Regions from separate parts of the Vibrio sp. RC2502 genome, predicted to be linked through region 1. Evidence: predicted binding sites of a transcription regulator. Region 1 holds the regulator's gene; each other region holds the start of a gene.
What was found. The regulator PurR, encoded in region 1, represses purine synthesis genes. The targets are predictions, from matches to a motif close to TNANGNAAACGTTTNCNTNA.
Positions count from the first base shown of each region.

Region 2: a site for PurR is predicted at 2,290-2,309, ahead of purM (phosphoribosylformylglycinamidine cyclo-ligase). Genes of this name have one in related genera too.
Region 3: a site for PurR is predicted at 3,095-3,114, ahead of ihfA (integration host factor subunit alpha). Genes of this name have one in related genera too.

Region 1 is NZ_CM141453.1:2,220,709-2,226,846, reverse strand. It holds gene glgA (glycogen synthase GlgA) at 1-520, shown strand, start outside; gene ACYJZR_RS10405 (alpha/beta fold hydrolase) at 643-1,446, shown strand; gene ACYJZR_RS10400 (putative signal transducing protein) at 1,488-1,808, opposite strand; gene ACYJZR_RS10395 (TVP38/TMEM64 family protein) at 1,808-2,500, opposite strand; gene ACYJZR_RS10390 (TfoX/Sxy family DNA transformation protein) at 2,712-3,302, opposite strand; cyclic di-GMP riboswitch class I at 3,419-3,508, opposite strand; gene purR (HTH-type transcriptional repressor PurR) at 3,775-4,779, opposite strand; gene torD (molecular chaperone TorD) at 5,217-5,864, opposite strand; gene torR (two-component system response regulator TorR) at 6,130-6,138, shown strand, end outside.
Region 2 is NZ_CM141453.1:894,070-900,207, reverse strand. It holds gene ACYJZR_RS04230 (uracil-xanthine permease family protein) at 205-1,458, shown strand; gene upp (uracil phosphoribosyltransferase) at 1,567-2,193, opposite strand; gene purM (phosphoribosylformylglycinamidine cyclo-ligase) at 2,374-3,414, shown strand; gene purN (phosphoribosylglycinamide formyltransferase) at 3,544-4,191, shown strand; gene sucD (succinate--CoA ligase subunit alpha) at 4,251-5,123, opposite strand; gene sucC (ADP-forming succinate--CoA ligase subunit beta) at 5,123-6,138, opposite strand, start outside.
Region 3 is NZ_CM141453.1:1,943,251-1,949,388, reverse strand. It holds gene pheT (phenylalanine--tRNA ligase subunit beta) at 1-1,626, shown strand, start outside; gene ACYJZR_RS09185 (AEC family transporter) at 1,809-2,687, opposite strand; gene ihfA (integration host factor subunit alpha) at 3,234-3,530, shown strand; gene ACYJZR_RS09175 (nucleotidyltransferase family protein) at 3,652-4,425, opposite strand; gene ACYJZR_RS09170 (thiopurine S-methyltransferase) at 4,743-5,393, shown strand; gene purT (formate-dependent phosphoribosylglycinamide formyltransferase) at 5,496-6,138, opposite strand, start outside.

The DNA.
Region 1 (6,138 bases):
AAAAGGCGTGCATTACTTGCTGCCGGCTTTGGCGGATTTTTTGAAGCATGATGTTCAAGTCGTTGTTGTTGGGACGGGTGATCCCGTATTGGCTGCACAATTGGAAGAGGTTGCGGCGCAATTCTCCGACAAGTTTGTATTTGTTGAGGCGTATGACAATGAACTCGCGCATTTAGTTGAAGCTGGTTCGGATTTCTTCTTAATGCCTTCTGAATTCGAACCATGTGGCTTAAATCAGATCTACAGCATGGCTTACGGCACCTTGCCTATTGTGAGAGGGGTAGGTGGCTTAAAAGACAGTGTGAATGATTACGACGTAGACCCTTGCGACGCTACTGGATTTGTATTTTATGAACCGACGTCTCAAGCGCTGCTACTTACTATGCTGCGAGCGTTGCTGTTGTATGCGCAAAACCTGACGGAAGTGCAAAGAGTACAACTGCATGCAATGCAAAAAGATTTCTGCTGGAGGAAGGCCGCAGAATCGTATTTGCAACTCTATCGTTCAGCGTTAAATTGACGCAAGTTTGATAAAAAGTGTAACCAAAGGCACCTATTGAGGTGCCTTTATTACCTTGGCTTTACGGAGTGTGATAGGATTCCGTCACTCTCTATCACAAAGAATCTTACTTATACTGACTCATGACTCAGCCACTGCTTTTTCACAAAACCTATCTGCATCCTACTAGTAATGAGTGGGTTGTTTTCGTGCATGGTGCTGGTGGCAGTTCTTCGATATGGTTTAAACAAATTAAAGCATATAAGCAGCACTTTAATTTGTTGCTGATCGACTTACGAGGACATGGAAAATCCAATCAGCTTTTGAAAGAGTTGATAACTAGTCGTTACACCTTCACGGAAGTGACGCAAGATATATTAAAAGTGCTGGATCACCTCAAAATCCAGTCGGCGCACTTTGTTGGCATGTCGTTGGGTACGATCATTGTTCGAAATTTAGCGGAGTTGTCTTCTGAAAGAGTTCGTTCGATGGTTTTAGGCGGTGCGGTGACACGCTTGAATACGCGTTCGCAGATTTTGGTTAAGTTGGGTAACTTCTGTAAACATATCTTGCCTTATATGTGGTTGTATAAGCTGTTTGCCTACATTGTGATGCCGCAACGAAGTCAGCGTGAATCAAGGCATTTGTTTATTCGAGAAGCAAAGAAGCTGTGCCAAAAAGAGTTTAAACGCTGGTTTATTCTTGCCGCGGATGTAAACCCATTGATGAAGTACTTCAAAGACAGAGAGTTACCTATACCGACATTGTATTTGATGGGTGATAGAGACTATATGTTCATCCAACCGGTGAAAGAGATGGTTGCAGCGCATAAGCTCAGTATCTTGCGTGAAATTCCAAACTGCGGTCATGTCTGCAATGTAGAGCGTCCTGAAGATTTTAACCAACACTCTATCGAATTTATAAAGCAACAAAGTATCGTCGTCTAGCCATCAATATAGACACCTGAAATGCGAGAATAGGGGAACGATCATGGCTCCCCAATTTGATATCCACATTGCCAACACGCACCAAACTGTCCTTCGTTGTGTTCAAGACAATGAGGACATTGCCAGTCTTCATATATGTTTCTTTGTGACTGCTGCCTAAATGCTTCAATAATTGCGTGAGCTTTCAATTGTTGTTCTGGATCTAATAGCCAAACATAAGGATCAGTATCATCGCCAAAAGGAAGCTCACCTTTCAGACCAAAAAGTCCTTCGCCACGCACCTCACAGCATATATCTTCAGTTTTTAATAGTTCACATACGATGTGCGCTTCTGCTGGATTTTTCGCGATAAAGATTTTCATCAAATACTGCCATTTGGCTGAGTAGGGGTTGGTCTGACCTTATTCATAACCCATTTTACGAGTATTGGAAACAGCCCCAGCAAAGCAAAAGATGCTAATACCGTCGGGGATACGATACCAGAAAGGCTATCAATGGTTGCTAACTGAGTACCAGCGTTAAGGTAAACGGCAGTACCAGGGAGCATGCCTATTTGACTGGTTAAATAAAAGCGCGCAATGCTCATAGGTGTTAATCCCATCAGTAGGTTGATGAGGAAAAATGGGAACACTGGAATTAAGCGCAAAGAAAACAGATAAAACGCGCCATCCTTTTTTACTCCTTGGTTAATCGCAACAAGCTTTTCCCCAAATCTCGATTGAACCCAATCCCTAAGCAAATATCGGCTACTCAAGAAAGCTAAGGTCGCACCGATCGTACTGGCAAAAGAAACCAAAAGTAAGCTAAACCAAAACCCAAACAACGCTGCGCCTAGCAAAGTAACCACTGCTGCTCCGGGAATAGAAAATGCGGTAATCGCAACATACGCTAAAAAATACAGCGTGGCGGCATAGACGATGTTGGCTTCGATGAATGAATTGAGTGCTTCTTGCTGCGCTTTTGCGTTTTCAAGCGTTAGATATTGACCAAAATTAGCGCCTAACAAAAGAATGGTGGCAACAAGTATCAGTCCAAAGATAAGTTTTTTATTCATGTGTGCTCCGTTTCTATATCTAGGCTACCGCTTAAAGTATTCATACTGAATATTGTTTTAACAATCTCGTTATCGAAACTAAGTCGTGGCGCTGAAGATACGGGTGTTTTGGGATTTACAAAGGAGTAGACACGAGGGGAGCTAAAAAAATTTCATAAAAAAACCGCAGTTCGCACTGCGGTTTTAGTCGATAGATTAGAGCAGACTTCTGTTACGAAAGGCCATTCATTAATTCTTCACGACGAGACTGGGGGACTACACTCCAGTGTGTGCCGTTAATAGCACCTTCTAAGGCCCAAAGTAGCTCAAGGCTAACTGTGGTGGAGTGCGTGTCTCTGATCGCTTTATAAGCACTTAGTGCGCCTTCTTCTTCAAGTTGAGCAACAGAATCAATACCCGCTTTCTTAAGCATTCTTTCTGTAGCCAATCTCAGGTTCGGCAGATCTTTCAAGCGATTAGGCTTAGTGCTCGCTTGTTGTTCTTTCTCAAGTTTGGCGTTTTCTAAGGATTTTTTCGCTACTTCAATTAAGCGATCGCTAGATTCCCATAGTTCGCTGGAAATAGCGTAGTACTTAGTAACGACTGGGAAGCCACGTTTTTTATAAACGTAAGGCTTTAGACCCTGTGTCTCGAAGTCAGATGAAGTTTGTTGGTCTGCTCGTATATGAAGCTGGTTGTTTACCACTAGTGCAAACATCGTTTCATCAGCGAAAAGTCCGAAGCCACCAAACATTGAGCGCGACTTGATAGTACCAAGTGCCTCAAATAGCTTCATAGAGTCTTTGAGTATCGGTTTATCCATGTTTTGTTATCTCGGTGTAATTAATATTACGCCACCAAAAGTCAGGTCCGAGAGAGTAGCAAACGTGCGCAAAGGCAATGTCATTAAAGGGTAAAGACATTGGTTGCACACTTGCCATCGGTAACCCCGCTACCTTCCATATACTACTATGGTTCAGGCCGGAGGCTTTGCGTCCCACCCTTTCGGATGGTTTGCCCTGTGCGTGACCAGATGAGGATACTTCGTATATTGAATTAACATCACACTTTAGATTTTAAAACGTGATCTTGATTCAATAAATAATGCCATTTTGTGCATGGGTACTCATAATTGAGAATTGTATTTAATGTTTGAAAAGAAGCGGGAATTAATAATTCACATGTAAAGAAAACAGTAACTTATGGAAGTTATTGTTTTTAAGAATGAGGCAAAGTGTGCGGGAAGTGTTATTTTTTTAATAAAAAAAAGCGCCCCTAAGGGCGCTTGTGTTCATTTAATTAAGTTTCTTAACGGTATTGCGGATAACAATCTCTGGTTGCATCTCGAACACACGTTTTTCGTGTTCTTTATCTTTAATGCGTTCAAGTAGGATCTCAAACGCATTTTTACCCACACGACGTTTAGGTTGGTGAATCGTTGTTAGCGGTGGTGAGAAGTACTCTGCAAGTTCAATGTTGTCGTAACCGATAACAGAAACGTCATCTGGAACCTTGATGCCGTTTTGTTGCAGACGGCTCATTAAGCCAAGTGCCATGGTGTCGTTAAAACAGAATACTGCAGTAGGGCGTTTTTCCATCGCGGTGATCTTGTCTGCAACCAGTACCGCAGTATCACATTCAAAGTTACCTTCAAGAATCCAATCTTCATTGATTGGCAGTTTTGCTTCAGCCATGGCACGACGAAAACCAGCGATACGCTCTTGGCAAGCAAGTTTCTCAAAGTGACCACTAAGGCAGGCGATGTCAGTGTGGCCGTTATCGATAAGATATTTAGTTGCTAGGTAGCCACCTTCTTCAGAGTTATCGATGATCTTGTCCGCACGAGAACTCTCTGGGCCCCAATCCATCACAACTTTCGGGATATCTGAGTGACGATCTAACATCTCTTTTAGTTCTTCGGTTAGATCTGAACACATCACCAAAATGCCATCTACACGTTTCTCAGCAAGCATGCGGATGTAGTCGCGCTGTTTCTCGTAGATGCCGCCAGTATTACACAAGATCAACGTGTAACCTTGACGGTAGCAGTAGCTTTCTACACCGTCGATCACTTCAGAGAAGAACAGGTTAGTTGATTGTGTTACCAACATACCAATAGTACGAGTTGAGTTGCATTTTAAACTACGAGCAACTGCGCTTGGTGCGTAGTTAAGCTCATCAACCGCTTTCATTACTTTTTCTTGGGTTGCTTCTGCAACAAAACGTGTCTTATTAATAACGTGCGAAACTGTCGTGGTAGAAACGCCGGCTAAGCGAGCAACGTCTTTTATAGTGGCCATAAATGATGTCCTGTATCGAGCTACTTAATACCGTAGTGAATACAACCATACGCTTAGTTTTTTGCGCAAACTAAACACCACAACAACAGTAGTGTCTATTCTAGTAGGCAGCGGTTGTACCGAAATCGGTATAAAAAGATTTGTAGCAACTTGGTTGAAGGTACTCGGCTTCCTACTAAATATGAGGAAGTGGTTATCAACCTATTAATAAAAAACAAAAACCGCTATATTTCAGCGGTTTACATATAAATCATATTTAATCGTTTGCGTTCACATTTTAGCCCTATGTGGGCTGGCTGGCAATATTTTCAGCAAGAGTTTTGTGTATTTGAAGTCACATTTTGACTGCTAAATGAACGAACGTCTTTGAGCCAGATTAAAAGCAAGCGAATAAAATAGGGAGCCCGACAGGCAGGCTCCCTAAAAATAGGCGGTGATTATTCACCAAGAAGGTAAGCGCTGTCCAGTTTACAAAATGCAATTAATAGTTGCGCAACGCTTAAGTAGAAGCCAAAATCATCAAATTGCTTACATTTTTCAGCAAATTTTGGCAACCAAGACATGAGTTGATTTTGGATGAAATCGTTTTGTTTAACGAAAGCCTCTTCCATATGTTTTTCTTGCTCTAACTCATTTGAGCGAATGATCATGTTGCCCAAAAAGTCCAATTCGACAGCGAGATGGTCTGCTGGTTCTTTGAGGTTTTCGTCTACCTGAACCCCAAAATCTGCCATCAGTTTTTCCATCTCTTCTGCAGGTTTGTCATTAAGCAAACCTGATTCACCAATGTACATAGAAGCGTACGGTAGTGCCCCATACTTATCTGTTTTTAAGAACAGCTCGCAAAAATCTGCTGCAAGTTCTAGTTGAGCATCATTGCGGTCTTGGAGTCTGTTTAGGGCATCAACTAGGCTATCAACGGCTGGCTTGAGTGATTCGTTCTCACCTAAGCCCGCTAAAAAACTGCGAATTTCAACACTGTGGTAGGTTTCTAGTTCTTTTTCGCTGAGTTCTTTAGCGAATAAGCTCGAAAACCACCAGTAAATTTCAGCACGCTTTTCATTAAAAGCTTTCACTTCTTGCATTTTTGGCTCCTGAAGGATGCTTCGAGTATTGCATCATAAAGTCAATTAGGGATATCCCCTAAGTGTAATCAAATAAGATGAATAGCAGTAACTATAATTATTGTTGATTATGTTGAATTGTGTGCACTTGTTAACGGTGATGGGCAAGCTTGTTTTGAATCAATAAAAACGCTAAATCTTGCTTTTTAATGTATCTATGACTAGAAATGTTACTAGTTATGAATAGAATACGTCTTGGATAATAAGAAGACAGAAAGTGGTGTAAATGAGCTAT
Region 2 (6,138 bases), 1.3 Mb from region 1:
CTTATTAGATCACAGCACATCGATATTCTTTGAATGGCTTAATTTGGACTCGTAAAATCGTCCATTTTGCAAGCAACCAACTCTCAAAACATTCGTTTGGGTGATAAATTCATTCGAAAGTTTGATCTAATCAACGTTGCAAACGATTGCAGGATGATAGAATCCGTCGGATTTGTCTGCGTATCTTTGAAATAGGGAATTATTATGAAAAATGCGTTACAAGGCGCTCAAATGCTCTTTGTCGCTTTTGGTGCTCTCGTGCTCGTGCCGCTTCTGACTGGTCTCGATCCAAACGTAGCCCTCTTTGGTGCCGGTGTCGGTACTCTCCTCTTCCAATTAATCACTAAACGTTCTGTCCCAATCTTCCTTGCCTCTTCTTTTGCGTTTATTGCTCCTATTATGTTCGGTATCCAAACTTGGGGTATTGGTGCAACTATGGGTGGCTTGATGGCGGCAGGTTTGGTTTACGTTGCACTTGGCGCGATGATCAAAGTGCGTGGTGTAGGGTTTATCCATAAGATTTTGCCACCGGTTGTAGTTGGCCCAGTGATCATGGTTATAGGCCTTGGCCTTGCGCCAACGGCAGTTAACATGGCGGTAGGTAAAACGGGCGACGGTGCGGTTCAGTTAGTAAATGGCGATGCTGCGGTCATTATCTCTGCGGTTTCGCTGCTAACGACGATTGCACTTAGCGTGTTCGCAAAAGGGTTCCTAAAACTGGTTCCTATCGTGGGTGGTATTTTGGCGGGCTATTCAGTATCCCTATTCTACGGTGTGGTTGACTTTACACCTGTGGCTCAAGCAGCTTGGCTTGCAATGCCCAACTTCACCATGCCTGAGTTCAACATCAACGCGATTCTATTCATGATCCCAGTTGCAATCGCTCCTGCGGTAGAGCACGTGGGTGACATGTTGGCTATCTCAAATGTAACGGGTAAAAACTACCTGAAGAAACCAGGCCTACACCGCACTATCGCGGGTGACGGAATCGCGACAATTGCAGCATCAATGGTTGGTGCGCCGCCAAACACTACTTACAGTGAAGTAACAGGCGCGGTAATGCTGACCAAAGCTTTCAACCCAGTGATCATGACTTGGGCTGCCATTACCGCTATTGTTCTTGCGCTGGTAGGTAAGCTAGGTGCGATTCTGCAAACCATTCCTGTGCCAGTAATGGGCGGCATCATGATTCTTCTGTTCGGTTCTATCGCAACCGTCGGTTTGAATACGCTGATTAAAAACAACGTTGATCTACACAAGTCTCGTAACCTGGTGATCGTTGCAGTAACACTGGTATTTGGTATCGGTGGTATGGCTTTCGGTATCGGCGAGTTCAGCCTACAAGGTGTAAGCCTATGTGGTATCGTGGCAATCCTTCTTAACCTAGTGCTGCCACACGACCTTGGTGAAAACCACGTGGTTGATAACGCTCAAATGGAAGAAGAAAGCGCGAAGTAATTCGACTGCGCGACTTTTAAGTGGCGCACTTTAACCTTTCTAAATAAATAAACAGCAACAAAAAAGGCTTGGTGAAAACCAAGCCTTTGTTTTATTCGGAGTAACTAATTACTTAGTACCGAAAATCTTATCACCTGCATCACCAAGACCAGGAACGATGTAGCCTTTGTCGTTTAGCTTCTCATCGATTGCCGCAGTGTAAAGCTCAACGTCTGGGTGCGCTTTTTCTAGTGCTTCAATACCTTCTGGAGCAGCAACTAGAACAAGAACTTTAATTGACTGACAGCCTTTCTCTTTTAGTAGGTCGATAGTTGCGATCATAGAACCGCCAGTTGCTAGCATTGGGTCAACAACTAGAGCAATACGCTCATCAATGTTAGACGCTAGCTTGTTGAAGTAAGGTACTGGCTCAAGTGTTTCTTCATCACGGTAAATACCAACAACACTGATACGAGCGCTTGGCATGTGCTCAAGAACGCCATCCATCATACCTAGACCTGCACGTAGGATTGGCACTACTGTTACTTTTTTACCTTTGATTTGGTCAACTTCTACCGGACCGTTCCAACCTTCAATGGTTACTTTCTCTGTTTCAAAGTCTGCTGTCGCTTCGTAAGTAAGTAGGCTACCGACTTCTGTCGCTAACTCACGAAAACGCTTTGTGCTGATATCACCTTCTCTCATTAGACCAATTTTGTGTTTTACAAGAGGGTGCTTTACTTCAACAACTTTCATGTCCATCTCCGGCTATAGTTGGCAATATTTAAACAAACCTTCAGATTATACATGATTTTCACAGGGATTTCAGGATATATCACTAAAGAAAAAAACCGACGCAAACGTTTGCTATCTGTATTTAACCACTGGTAGAATAGCGCCGTTTTCATATCCAACTTAAATACCGAGGACTTCCCTGTGAGTGGTAACAACTCTTCTCTTAGCTATAAAGACGCTGGTGTCGATATTGATGCAGGCAATGCGCTTGTAGATCGTATTAAGGGTGCGGTGAAACGTACTCGTCGCCCTGAAGTGATGGGTGGTATCGGTGGTTTTGGCGCTTTATGCGAATTGCCAACCAAATACAAACAACCTGTACTGGTTTCTGGTACTGACGGTGTAGGCACAAAACTTCGCCTAGCACTGGATATGAACAAGCACGACACTATCGGCATCGACCTAGTGGCAATGTGTGTAAACGACCTAATCGTTCAAGGTGCCGAGCCCCTATTCTTCCTAGATTACTACGCGACTGGCAAGCTAGATGTAGACACAGCAGCAGACGTGGTTTCTGGTATTGCTGATGGCTGTGTTCAAGCTGGTTGTGCACTTATCGGTGGTGAAACCGCTGAAATGCCAGGCATGTACGAAGGCGAAGACTACGACGTTGCGGGTTTCTGTGTAGGCGTAGTAGAAAAAGAAGACGTGATTGACGGCACTAAAGTAGCAGCAGGCGACGCACTGATCGCTGTCGGCTCAAGCGGTCCACACTCAAACGGTTACTCACTGATCCGTAAGATTCTAGAAGTTTCTGGCGCAGATAAAAACGAAGAGCTAGCAGGTCGCACTATCGGTGAGCACCTACTGGAACCAACGAAGATTTACATCAAATCCGCACTTAAGATGATTGAGAAACACGATATCCACGCGATTTCTCACATTACGGGTGGTGGTTTCTGGGAAAACATCCCTCGCGTACTGCCTGAAGGCACAAAAGCCGTTATCGACGGTAACAGCTGGGAATGGCCAATCATTTTCAAATGGCTGCAAGAGAAAGGCAACGTTGAAACGCACGAAATGTACCGTACGTTCAACTGTGGTGTTGGTCTAGTCGTTGCACTACCAAAAGACCAAGCAGACGCGGCGGTTGCACTTCTTAAAGAAGAAGGCGAAAACGCATGGGTGATTGGTGAAATTGCTCAAGCAGAAGCAAATGAAGAGCAAGTTGAAATCAACTAACTTGTGAATCACGCTAAAAAATAAAATGAATGAGGACGCCACGTCCTCATTCTGCTATCTGGAACATCGAAAACCATTCTAATAGTAGGTAATTTATAGAACCTACAATATCAAGGCAGTCCCAACATCATGAAAAACATCGTGGTCCTAATTTCAGGTAACGGCAGTAACTTACAAGCCATTTTAGAAGCTTGTGAAAACAACATGCCTAACGCACACGTTGCAGCAGTATTTTCTAATAAATCTGACGCATACGGTCTAGAACGTGCAAAACAGTTTAGTGTTGATGGCCACTTTGTTGACCCTAAAGCGTTCGAGTCACGCGAGGCATTCGATGCCGAGTTGATGCAACAAATTGACAAGTATCAGCCCAATGTTGTCGTTCTTGCTGGGTACATGCGCATTCTTAGCGGTGCATTTGTTTCGCACTATCTCGGTAAGATGATCAACATTCACCCTTCTCTTCTACCTAAATACCCGGGTTTACACACCCACCAGCGCGCGATTGACGCCAAAGACAAAGAGCACGGTACAAGTGTTCACTTTGTCACAGAAGAGTTAGACGGCGGTCCCGTAGTTCTTCAAGCAAAAGTGCCAGTATTTGAAGATGATGATGCAGCAGCACTCGCTGCGCGTGTACAAACTCAAGAGCACACCATTTACCCTATCGTGACTAAATGGCTCGTTGAAGAGCGTTTAATCATGCAAGATGGCAAAGCTTGGTTAGATGGCAAAGAACTCGGTCCTCATGGCTACGCAGCCGCTGAAGAAGAATAAGTACTTTTTAACGCAAAAAAGCCTGGCAATGCCAGGCTTTTTATTTTACGAGTCAGAAATTACCAACCAGTTACTTCACGTAGACCTTGACCGATGTCTGCTAGAGACTTAACTGTCTTAACGCCTGCCGCTTCTAGTGCAGCAAATTTATCTTCAGCAGTACCTTTACCACCAGAGATAATCGCACCAGCGTGGCCCATACGCTTACCCGGAGGAGCAGTTACACCAGCGATGTAAGAAACAACTGGCTTAGTTACATTCTCTTTAATGAACGCCGCCGCTTCTTCTTCTGCTGTGCCACCGATTTCACCGATCATTACGATCGCTTCAGTTTCTGGGTCTTCTTGGAACAGTTTTAGAATATCAATGAAGTTTGAACCTGGGATTGGGTCACCACCGATACCAACACACGTAGACTGACCGAAGCCTTCATCTGTAGTTTGTTTAACTGCTTCGTAAGTTAGAGTACCAGAGCGAGATACGATACCTACTTTACCTTTCTTGTGGATGTGACCAGGCATGATACCGATCTTACACTCATCTGGAGTAATAACACCCGGACAGTTAGGACCGATCATACGAACGCCAGTTTCTTCTAGCTTCACTTTCACGTCGATCATATCTGTTGTAGGAATACCTTCAGTGATGGTTACGATTAGCTCGATACCCGCATCAATCGCTTCTAGGATCGCATCTTTACAGAAAGGTGCTGGAACGTATATTACTGTTGCAGTTGCACCAGTCGCTTCTACTGCTTCGCGTACTGTGTTGAATACAGGTAGACCTAGGTGAGTTTGGCCACCTTTACCTGGAGACACACCACCTACCATTTGCGTACCGTATGCGATAGCTTGCTCTGAGTGGAAAGTACCTTGACCACCAGTGAAACCCTGACAGATTACTTTAGTGTCTTTGTTAATTAATACAGACATTATTTAGCCTCCGCAGCAGCAACAACTTTCTGAGCAGCATCCGTTAGCGACTCAGCAGCAATGATATCAACATCAGAATTAGCAAGCACTTCGCGACCTAGGTCTGCGTTAGTACCTTCTAGACGAACAACAACAGGTACGTTTACACCTACCTCTTTAACTGCACCGATAATACCTTCTGCGATCATGTCACAACGAACGATACCACCGAAGATGTTTACGAGTACCGCTTTCACATTGTCATCAGATAGGATGATCTTGAATGCTTCAGCAACGCGTTCTTTAGTTGCGCCGCCACCTACATCTAGGAAGTTCGCTGGTTTGCCGCCATGTAGGTTTACGATATCCATCGTACCCATTGCTAGGCCTGCACCGTTAACCATACAGCCAACGTTGCCATCTAGTGCTACGTAGTTCAGTTCCCACTGAGCTGCGTGCGCTTCACGCTCATCTTCTTGTGATGGATCGTGCATTTCACGTAGCTTAGGCTGACGGTAAAGTGCGTTTGAGTCGATGTTGATCTTACCGTCAAGACATAGCAGGTTGCCTTCAGCAGTAATCACAAGCGGGTTGATCTCTAGTAGAGCAAGGTCGTACTGAGAAAACATAGTGCCAAGACCCAGAAAGATCTTAACGAATTGTTTGATTTGGTCACCTTCAAGACCAAGTTTGAACGCAAGCTCACGACCTTGGTAAGCTTGAGGGCCGACTAGTGGATCGATGGCTGCTTTGTGGATTAGCTCCGGCGTTTCTTCCGCAACTTTTTCGATTTCCACACCGCCTTCTGTAGAAGCCATGAAAACGATCTTACGGCTAGCACGGTCAACTACCGCACCTAAGTAAAGTTCGTTGGCAATGTTTGACGCTTCTTCAACAAGGATTTTTGTAACTGGCTGACCATTTGCATCTGTTTGGTAAGTTACTAGATTTTTACCTAGCCACTTTTGCGCAAACTCTTTTACACCTTCTTTAGTGTCGTGAAGCTCTACGCCACCCGCTTTACCGCGGCCACCAG
Region 3 (6,138 bases), 280 kb from region 1:
GGCCAACCAATGCACGCGTTCGATCTAGCGCAGATCGAAGGTGGCATCGTCGTTCGTATGGCGGAGCAAGGTGAGAAGCTAACACTTCTTGATGGCAGCGAAGCAGAACTAAACGCAGATACATTAGTTGTAGCTGACCACAGCAAAGCACTTGCAATCGCAGGTATCTTTGGTGGTGAAGAGTCTGGTGTAACAACTGAGACTAAAGACGTTCTACTTGAGTGTGCATTCTTCGCGCCTGACCACATCCGTGGTCGTGCACGTAGCTACGGTCTGCACACTGATTCTTCAATGCGTTTCGAGCGTGGTGTGGATTACGCACTACAAGTGAGCGCAATGGAGCGTGCAACTCAGCTTCTAGTTGAGATCTGTGGTGGTGAAGTAGCACCTGTTGTTGCAGTAGAGTCTGAAGCAGACCTACCTAAGCCAAACAAAGTTGCTCTACGTCGTACTAAACTAGACAACCTACTAGGTCACCACATCGCTGATGCTGACGTAGTAGAAATCCTAGAGCGCCTAGGTTTGACTGTTGAAGCTTCTGAAGAAGGTTGGGTGGCAGTAGCGCCAACATGGCGTTTCGATATCGCTATCGAGCAAGACCTGATTGAAGAAGTTGGCCGTATCTACGGTTACGACAACATTCCTAACCAAAACCCAGCAGCAGCACTTAAGATGCACAACCACGTTGAAGCGGATCTTCCACTGAAACGCGTTCGTGATCTTCTTGTTGACCGTGGTTATCACGAAGCAATCACATACAGCTTCGTTGAGCCTGAGCAGCAAAAGCTAGTAGTACCTGGTGTTGAGCCTCTAGTACTTCCAAACCCAATTTCTGCAGACATGTCAGCAATGCGTCTTGGTCTTATCCAAGGTCTACTGAACACGGTTGTTCACAACCAGAAGCGTCAACAGCCACGCGTTCGTCTATTCGAATACGGCCTACGTTTTATCCCATGTGAATCTGCAGAAAACGGCATGCGCCAAGAGCCTATGCTAGCGGGTGTTATCGCTGGTACTCGCGGTGAAGAACATTGGGATATCGAAACTAACACTGTTGATTTCTTCGACCTTAAAGGCGACTTAGAAGCAGTTCTAGAACTGTCTGCTAACGAAAAAGCGTACTCTTTCGCAGCACTGTCACCTGAAAGCAAAAAAGCTAACCCAGCTCTTCACCCAGGTCAATCTGCGGCAATCATCGTAGATGGCAAAGAAGTGGGCGTGATCGGTACTGTTCACCCTGAGCTTGAGCGTAAGTTCGGTCTAAACGGTCGCACTATCGTATTCGAAATCGAATGGTCTGCAATCAACAGCAAAGTGATCCCAGAAGCGGTAGCGCTTTCTAAGTTCCCTTCAAACCGTCGTGATATCGCGGTAGTCGTGGACGAAGCTGTTGCATCTGGTGACATCGTTAACGCTTGTCTAGAGCAAGGTGGCGAGTTCCTTAAAGATGCGAAGCTGTTCGACGTTTACGTAGGTAAAGGCGTTGAAGAAGGTAAGAAGAGCTTAGCTATCGCTCTGACTCTACAGTCACTTGAGCGTACGCTTGAAGATGCAGACATCGCTGGTGCGGTTGATGCTATCGTTGCTCACGTATCTGAGAAGTTTGGTGCAGCTCTGCGCGACTAATTAACGCAGCGTAACAAACTGTTTAAGATACTGAAAACCCTGCCAAGTTGGCAGGGTTTTTTTATGCCTATTCCACTCATGCAACCATAGATTATGAAACAAGATTACATAGAAAGATTGTGTCGAAAATCCAAACCTTCAGGTTTGCCTACCAACAGCAACGATGGACTTTCAAGGTTCACTTACGCCAACGACAGCGTGTAACTTAGGAGCAATGGCAACGTCAATACGCTAAAGAAGTTCCCAAACAACACCATGGATGCCACTGTCATCGGTTCGATATTCAGTCGCTCTGCAAATAGATAATTCATGACCGCCGGAGGTAGCATGGTGAACAGCACCATCATTTGTAGTTGCATGGTTGGTAAAGGAATAAACCAATAAATGATTGCAAACGCGATTGCGCCAGTCGTTAACGATTGAACGGTACACAAAACGCCAACTTTTAATCCATCCAGTCTTAGATGGCACATTTGTGAACCAAGAGAAAGCAGCATTACCGGAACAGCGGCTTGCCCTAGTAGTGCTGTTGCTTCATACAACGGTGTCCACGCGCCAATACCTGATAAGTTCAAACATAATGCGAGTGACGCTGATAAGAAAATTGGCATCTTCATGATTTGCTTCAATGGATTCCCGTTACTTAACAACATCACACCTACGCTGATATGTAAGCAAGCTGATACTACAAACAGCAGTACAGCAGAAGAAAGGGCAACTTCGCCAAATGTATAAGTGAACAACGGTATCGCAAGGTTCCCGCTATTTCGAAACATATGAGGTGGAGCCCAAGCTTTAAATGTTAGCCCAGTGATTTTACAAATCGGAATCATGAGTAACCCCGGAGTTAAAACCGCAATGATGGCGGCTAAGAGCAGGGGACCTTGTTCAGAGTCGAGCGGCATGCTCACTAATGAGGAAAACACTAGGGCTGGCGTGAATACATCGATATTAATTCGATTGATGGGGCGAAAATCAGGTTTGATATGGCGTCCGACTAGATAGCCCACACCGACAAGAGCGAACACAGGAAAAAGAATATTAATGATCTGATTAATCATGGTCGCCTTAGTGTATATGAGGTAGATGTGCGCTTAGTTGGTTAATCAACTAAGTGGTAATCACAGTATCAAACCTTTATGCATTGCGTCATGGTGAAACAATGAGAACCGTGGATTAAATCAAGCTTTCTCAAAGCACATTAGCTATATGGAGTGGTCGTACCTTTGAACTAATTGTTACGTATCAAGTTACATACAAATCACTGAAATACCGACAAGTTTTATGTCATGTGTCTGTAAAATAGCCAATCTCTGATATTTTTATTAAATAGTGATTAATGTCGTTTTGTTATTATTGTTTAGTCATATTGACTGGATATTTTTTGTAATTAAGCATTCACTAAACAAAAAATATTGAAATGTCGCTATTTAACAATAATTTATACATCGGCATTCCTTTTATTCGCAAAGAAAAAAGTTGGCGAAAATCATAAGCTTGTCATACACTTCCTGATGTAACCCCGATATGTTGTTGAATTGGTAGGGTAAAACTGCTCTGGCGCTACACTAGGTAGCATTGTTTAACATAGCTTTGAGGAAAGTTTTATGGCGCTCACAAAAGCCGAATTGGCAGAAAACCTGTTTGATAAATTAGGATTTAGTAAACGGGACGCCAAGGAAACGGTGGAAGTGTTCTTTGAAGAGATTCGTAAGGCACTGGAAAGTGGCGAACAGGTAAAACTGTCAGGTTTTGGTAACTTTGATCTTCGTGACAAGAATGAACGACCTGGTCGTAACCCGAAAACCGGTGAAGATATTCCAATTACTGCTCGACGTGTAGTTACGTTTCGCCCGGGCCAGAAGTTAAAAGCTCGTGTAGAAAATCTAAAAAAAGAACAGTAAAACCAATCAAATAGATCACGCTTAGTCGTGGTCTTTTGTTATGTATGAAATTTGATGTTTTCATACAAACGAAAACCACCGCATTGCGGTGGTTTTGTTGTTTCTCAAGCTGCGTTTTTGTTTATGCCGCTTCTAAATGCGTCGTTAAGTAAGGCTGCCATGCTTGTTGGTATAAGTTTTTCGCTTGGCTACGCATATTCTTAATGGAAGCCATTTCAATCTCGCTTAGATTTCGCTTTTCCATTGATGCTTGACGTTCAAGCTTTTGAATTTGCTCATACAGGTTGTGTTCAGGACCATTTTTTACATCCGCAATCGCTTTTAAGTGCAGCTGTACTTCTGCAATCAAATTCGTTTTTGGCAAACGGACTAACAAGTTAAGATCACGGTAGCCAGAAGGGCCAGGTTTCTTAAAGCGGTTTTTGACTTTAACGATAGTTGTTTCGCGCTCTAGCGTTTCGTAAATAGAGACCAAACTTGCCACATCTTCCGCCACAATAGTCGCACGAGCTAAGTCAGTAATGCGTTCTACTTGGCCATCCAGTTCATGTGCGATTTTTTCTTCGGCGCGATGTTTAGATTTTACGCCAGCGAAATATGGCTGAGCATCGTTGAGTAGGGCGGTACTTTTACAAATGGTTTCAAGCTCGAATTGGGCTTGATGCGCTTTGCTGTAAAGAATATCGAAATCTGAATAAGGCTGGGTTGGACGAGAGTCGATGGATTGGATTCCATACAAGCCGCTAAGGCTGTGTTTAAATAGTTTAGAACAAACCTCGTTTTGACTAGGGGAACGATTTTGTTCATTACTTGGGGCATTAGGAAGTGCGGCGAATGCCGGCGCACGGCTTAGTACCAAAAGCATCAATGCTGTAGTACGTAGAAATAAGCTCATTCACTCTCCTTAACTTGCTTGCACTTAGAAAATGGGAACGTAAAAGTCGCTAAGACTGGGCAAATTAGGTACTAACTTATTTATGGGGACTTTCCGAAAGATCCCAAGGCTAAAAATTAACCTTTTGGAGGAATCGTGCGTTAGATCACCATTTCTCTTTTCTTTATTCTGCTTAGAGAATAAAGAGTTTGTTCTCCAAGGAACGATGACATCCTATCATCGCCGTATTAACCAAAGATGAACGGCATAGACAAATTTAAAAAAATCATTAGTCTTACCCCACAAAACGAAAATCAGCCAACAAGTAGAAAGTAAGAATGAGAGATCAAGAATTTTGGCACAGTAAGTGGGCCAGTAATCAAATCGGTTTTCATTTGGAAGATGTGAACCCTCTATTGCCAGCGTACTGGCACCATGCGAATCCGAAACGTGAAGACAAAGTCTTGGTTCCTTTGTGTGGTAAGTCTGAAGATCTCGTTTGGTTAGCAACGAAACATGATTCTGTGGAAGGGGTTGAGCTGAGCCAAATAGCGGTGCGTTCTTTCTTTGCTGAACACTTTTATACACCAACTGTGACCCCAATTAGTGGTATGCACGAGTTGTATCAGTTTGATGAACTGTCGATTTATACTGGTGATTTCTTTACTGCTCCGGTTTCTCAAGCCGATATCGTTTATGATCGCGCTGCGTTGGTGGCTTTGCCGCAAGATATGCGAGAAGAGTACGTAGCGCGCTTGAAGCAGCTTTTGAATCCGGGCGGTCGTATTTTGCTTGTGACATTGAACTATCCGCAAGAGGAAATGGCAGGTCCTCCATTTAGTGTGCCATTGGAAGAAATTCAACAGTTGTTTGCAGGCTACAAGGTAACATGCTTAAACGTCGATCAAGCTGATGAACATCATCCAAAGATCGCGAAGAAGGGTTTAAGCCGCTTCTCTGAAGAAGTGTACTTAATTGAAGCTCAGTAAGACGATTTCCGTACTAGTGAGTTTATGAATAGAACTCGCAAATAAAAGAAAAGCGCAGCGATATAAAGCTGCGCTTTTTTTTGATTGTTGAGAACTCAAAGATTAGTAAACGATTTTTACTTTCTTTGCGTTTTCGACCGCGTCTTGAACCGACTCTTCAATAGTTTTACGGCGAGTTAACACGACACCCAAACGACGACGACCATCGATTTCTGGTTTGCCAAATAAGCGCACTTGAGTTTGAGGTTGCGCTAAAGCCTTCGCAAGGTTGTCGAAACGAATGTCCGTTGATGTGCCTTGACCTAGGATCACCGCTGATGCAGAAGGGCCATACTGAACGATTTTGTTAATCGGCATTCCAGTAAATGCGCGAACATGAAGAGCAAACTCGGACATTTCTTGAGAAATCATCGTAACCATGCCAGTGTCATGCGGGCGAGGAGAGACTTCATTGAAAATAACCTTATCACCTTTAACAAAGAGCTCTACGCCGAAAATACCGTACCCACCTAAAGCGTTTACGACTTTCTCAGCCGTGTACTCTGCTGCTTTGATTGCATTTTCCGACATTGCTTGTGGCTGCCATGATTCACGGTAATCACCATCTTCTTGACGGTGACCAATTGGCGCGCAGAAGTGAACACCGTCCACTGCTCTAACGGTCAACAAAGTAATCTCGTAATCAAAATCGATAAAGCCTTCAACGATGACTCGACCTGCGCCAGTTCGGCCGCCTTCTTGTGCG